One region of the Pseudoalteromonas sp. SA25 genome, then DNA from elsewhere that is predicted to be linked to it. Evidence: predicted binding sites of a transcription regulator. Region 1 holds the regulator's gene; the other holds the start of a gene.

Region 1 (2,419 bases):
CATCGCGTTATGTCTGACTTTCGTGAACAAGCACTACATTACCACTCACATCCCGTACCAGGTAAAATTAGCATTGAGCTTACAAAACCAGCTGAAACGGCTCATGATCTTGCACTTGCGTATAGCCCAGGTGTTGCCGAACCTGTACGTGAAATAGCTGCAGATCCTGCAAATGCTTATAAATATACTGGTAAAGGTAACATGGTTGCGGTTATTACTAATGGTACTGCAATTCTAGGCCTTGGTAATTTAGGTCCTTTAGCGTCTAAGCCCGTAATGGAAGGTAAAGCGTTATTGTTTAAACGTTTTGCAGGGCTTGATTCTATCGATATTGAAGTTAAGCACAAAACAACAGAAGACTTTATTAATACGGTTGCCAATATTGCCGACACATTCGGTGGTATTAACCTTGAAGATATTAAAGCACCAGAGTGTTTTGAAATAGAAAAAGCATTAATAGAGCGTTGTAGTATTCCTGTTTTTCATGATGATCAACACGGTACTGCCATTGTAACGGCTGCTGGTATGTTAAATGCGCTAGAAGTACAAGGTAAGTCAATTGAAGATGCAATTATTGTATGTTTAGGTGCAGGCGCTGCCGCTGTTGCGTGTATGGAGCTGTTAATTAAGTGTGGTGCACTGCGTGAACACATTTATATGCTTGACCGCAAAGGTGTTATTCATACCCGCCGCGATGACTTAAATGAATATAAACAGCTTTTTGCTAACAATACCGATAAGCGTACATTGCAAGATGTAATTGCAGATGCGGATGTATTTGTGGGTGTTTCTGGCCCTAACTTATTAGCGGCTGAAGATTTAAAGCTAATGGCTGCAAAACCAGTTGTGTTTGCATGTTCAAACCCAGATCCTGAGATTGATCCTGCACTTGCGCACGGCGCACGCAACGATTTAATCATGGCAACAGGGCGCTCTGATTACCCAAACCAAGTTAATAATGTTTTATGTTTCCCGTTTATTTTCCGTGGTGCACTTGATGTACGTGCAAGTGCTATTAACGATGAAATGAAAATTGCTGCAGTAGATGCTATTCGAAGTATTGCCAAAGAGCCAGTACCTGCAGAAGTTTTAAAAGCCGCTGGAGTAGATAAACTAGAATTTGGTGCGCAGTATATTATTCCAAAACCAATGGATCCACGTTTACTGCCGCGTATAGCAAGAGCTGTTGCACTTGCTGCTATTGAGTCAGGTGTTGCACAAATTGAGCTACCTGAAAACTATATGCAGTAAATCTATACAGTAGAGCTATGCAATAAAATTTAGACATAAAAAAACCTCAGTAATTACTGAGGTTTTTTTATCTTTGTAATATTTATTCTTCGTTTAAAACGGGTACTTCTAGACCCATTTCTTGCATTATTTTTTTAACTTCTTCTGGTACTTTTTCGGCGTTATCTTTACGTAAGTCATCGTCATTTGGTAAAGGTTGGCCAGTAAAAGCATGCAAAAATGCCTCACATAGCAATTCACTATTAGTAGCATGGCGAAGGTTATTGATTTGACGACGTGTACGTTCGTCAGTTAATACCTTTAATACATTTAGCGGGATCGAAACGGTGATCTTTTTAACTTGCTCTGATTTTTTACCGTGTTCTGCGTATGGGTGAATATACTCACCATTCCATTTAGCCATAAGATGTATCGTTGCCTCAGATTATTAATTTCTCACACGGTATAAAAAGCGTGTAAATATGCGTGAAATTCTATCGATTTAAAAAAGATAGTCAAATAATAGATACCGATCTATCTTAATAAGCCTATTGTAGGTGTAAAGATAAGCACACTTTTGTGAGCTAAAATGTGTTATTCGCAGAGGCCCCTTCTACTTTTAGCCATCTAGAGCTTTAAAATACTTTGACTTATCAAAACGGATAACTTACTCTTTTAGACGTCTAAACATCCAAATTAATCAGGTGACGAATATGAGCGAAAAAAACAAAGCGACCATTGCTGTACGTAACGGCGTTGATGCTGATAAACATCATGGTGCGGTGGTACCGCCAATTTATTTATCGACTACTTATTCGTTTGCCGACTTTGATACTAAGCGTGAGTATGATTATGGTCGTAGCGGTAATCCTAATCGTGATATTTTAGCTGAGACGCTTGCTAAGCTTGAAGGTGGCGCTCGTGGCATAATTACAGCTACAGGCATGGCTGCCGTGCATTTAGCTACTCAGCTACTTAATAGTGACGATACGTTAGTAATTCCACATGATTGTTATGGTGGCAGCTATCGTTTATTTACATCTTTACAAAAACGCGGACTACTAAAGCTCGAAATATTAGATTTAACAAAAGAAGAAAGCCTTCAACAAATTTTAGTAATTAAACCTAAGCTTATTTGGATAGAAACCCCAAGTAACCCAGTACTTCGTTTAACAGATATTAAAGCGGT
Region 2 (2,419 bases), on a different contig from region 1:
CTGCCCCAATGCTTTTTAACCATTGCCATTGTTGCTTGTGGATCTACATCGCCCACAATAACAAGTGACACATACTCAGGTTTATAAAATTTAGCAAAAAACTCTTTCCCGTACGCCATTTGATCTGGCATGGCTTCTATGTCTTTAAAAAAGCCCATAGTGGTGTGTTTATACGTGTGCTTATCAAACGCTTCTTCGCGTACAGCGCTTAATAATTTACGAATTGGACTCGCGTTGTTTTTTAAGTACTCACCTTTTACCGTTTGTGCTTCTGTTCTAAATTGCTCTTCGGTGTAGGTTAAATTTTGAAAAATATCAGCTTCAAGCTCAAGTACTTTATCAAGATGCTGCTTTGAAAAGTTTAAATGGTAGTTTGTATAATCGTTTGTTGTATATGCGCGGTTATCGACACCTGAATTTTTTAATATGTCTGAATACACATCTTCAGGGTATTTTTGTGAGCCTTTAAACATCATGTGTTCAAAAAAGTGAGCAAAGCCTGTTTTACCCTCTTCAACTTCGTTACGCGATCCAACCGATACCGGAATTTGCAGCGACACTACGTCAGGGTAATCAGTTTTAACAACCATGACACGTAGGCCGTTTTCTAGCTCTTCAATGACATAATCTTGTGAAAAAACACGATCATCAGCTTTATTTACTTGTTCTTGTTGTGCTGTTGTTTGCGTGCTTTGATTTTGTTGCATTGCGCAACCCGTTAATGCCAGCGATACCGCTAAGCTGGTTGCTAATAATTTAAATTTCATTGTTGTCCCTTTTTAAATTGAGCAAATTTGTTGTCAGATTTAACTCTCTAATTATGCCCCAAAGCCAATAAATATAAGAGCCCCAAGGGAATTTATTATGTAAACAACTGTGTCAATTATAAATTATGGGAACAAGCACTATGAATAAACATCATGTTAGTTGAAAAACTTTCACTAAATAAATCTATCTAGACGTCTAAATGGCTGCTATATTAAATCCATCAAAACAAACTTAGCTGGAATGAGGATTATGGCTTTATCACTAAAAGAGAAGATAGTGGACACCAACCAAGGTGTTTATCTTATTGGTACTACCCCGCCTAAAATTGGCACCGATAAAGCGCAATTAAAAACCATTGCAGAAAAGCTATTAGGTCGCTTACACGAAATTGAATACGACGGCGTGATAATTTACGACATTCAAGACGAAAGCAGCCGCACTAATCAAGACCGCCCATTTGCGTTTAAACAAACCGTTGATCCGCGTGAATACAGCCATTTACTTCGTAATTTATCTGCACAAGATGTGATTACTTATAAAAGTGTTGCGCAGCGTGGCGTAGGCGAATTTAAAGATTGGCTAAGTGAGACTAAAAACGACTACGATTTACAAAATGTTGTATTAGTAGGTAGCCCGTCATCAATAGGCGATATAAAGCTAAGCCTGCCAGATGCTTATAAAGCAATGGCTGAGCAATCAGATGATTTCTTTTTAGGTGGCGTTACGATTGCCGAGCGCCATTCAAGTAAACGAAATGAGCACGAACGATTAATAGAAAAAACAGCACAAGGTTGTCAGTTTTTTATATCGCAAGCTGTTTACGACGCACAAGCTACTATAGAGCTAATTACTAGCTACGCACGTACATGTAAAGCACAAGGGATTACACCTCAACGTATTATATTAACGTTTACCCCGTGCGGCGGCGAAAAAACCTTAGACTTTATGCAATGGTTGGGTATCTCAGTGCCAGAGGCAACTAAATGGCGCATGCTTGATGCAGACAATACATTAAGCGAATCAGTCCGTATTTGCCGCGAAAACCTCGACTTAATACTTAAAAGCTGTGCGCATTTAGATGTACCGCTGGGCCTAAATATTGAAAGCTTAACAAACCGTAAAGAAGAAATTGACGCGTCAATTAACTTATACCGTTTATTAAAAGCCATTATGGAATTAAACCTTGCGGAAAAGCTAATAGCTTAAAAGCTAGGTAAGAGCTAATTAACACCCTTCTTGGCAAGCCTCATGGCTTGCTTTTTTATGTCCGTTCTTTGAAAAATTAATTAATAAATACAAGTAAAGATTTGCAGCTTAAGCTATTTATTGAAGGTGTTTTTGGTTATTACTCTCAAGCCTTTTTAAGGCAAACCCCATAGAGGAGCACATAACACCAAAAATAATTCCCTCATTAGATATAAATCTAATGCTAGGGACGTTTCAAATAAGCTTATTATTGCTAAGGAAAAAATAAAACCCATCGCAGAAGAAACCAACCAAGTTTGTGTGGCATGAGTCATGACGAACCTCCTTTTATTATTGTGCTTTTTTAGCGAGCTTATACGCTTGTTTATTTTTATACATTGCGTGGTCTGCATCATTTAATAGCGCTTCAAAGGGCTGCTTTTGTTTATTAGTAAAACTATAACCA

The links. Region 1 encodes MetJ, which represses methionine synthesis genes. Its sites were predicted from a motif close to TAGACGTCTAGACGTCTA; they were not measured.
Region 2: a site for MetJ is predicted at 957-974, ahead of GQR45_RS07540 (methylenetetrahydrofolate reductase). Genes of this name have one in related genera too.

The regions. Positions count from the first base shown of each region.
Region 1 is NZ_WTKV01000001.1:261,883-264,301, reverse strand. It holds gene GQR45_RS01230 (malic enzyme-like NAD(P)-binding protein) at 10-1,251, shown strand; gene metJ (met regulon transcriptional regulator MetJ) at 1,334-1,654, opposite strand; gene metB (cystathionine gamma-synthase) at 1,944-2,419, shown strand, end outside.
Region 2 is NZ_WTKV01000007.1:57,850-60,268, forward strand. It holds gene GQR45_RS07535 (pitrilysin family protein) at 1-767, opposite strand, end outside; gene GQR45_RS07540 (methylenetetrahydrofolate reductase) at 1,018-1,974, shown strand; gene GQR45_RS07545 (sensor domain-containing diguanylate cyclase) at 2,305-2,419, opposite strand, start outside.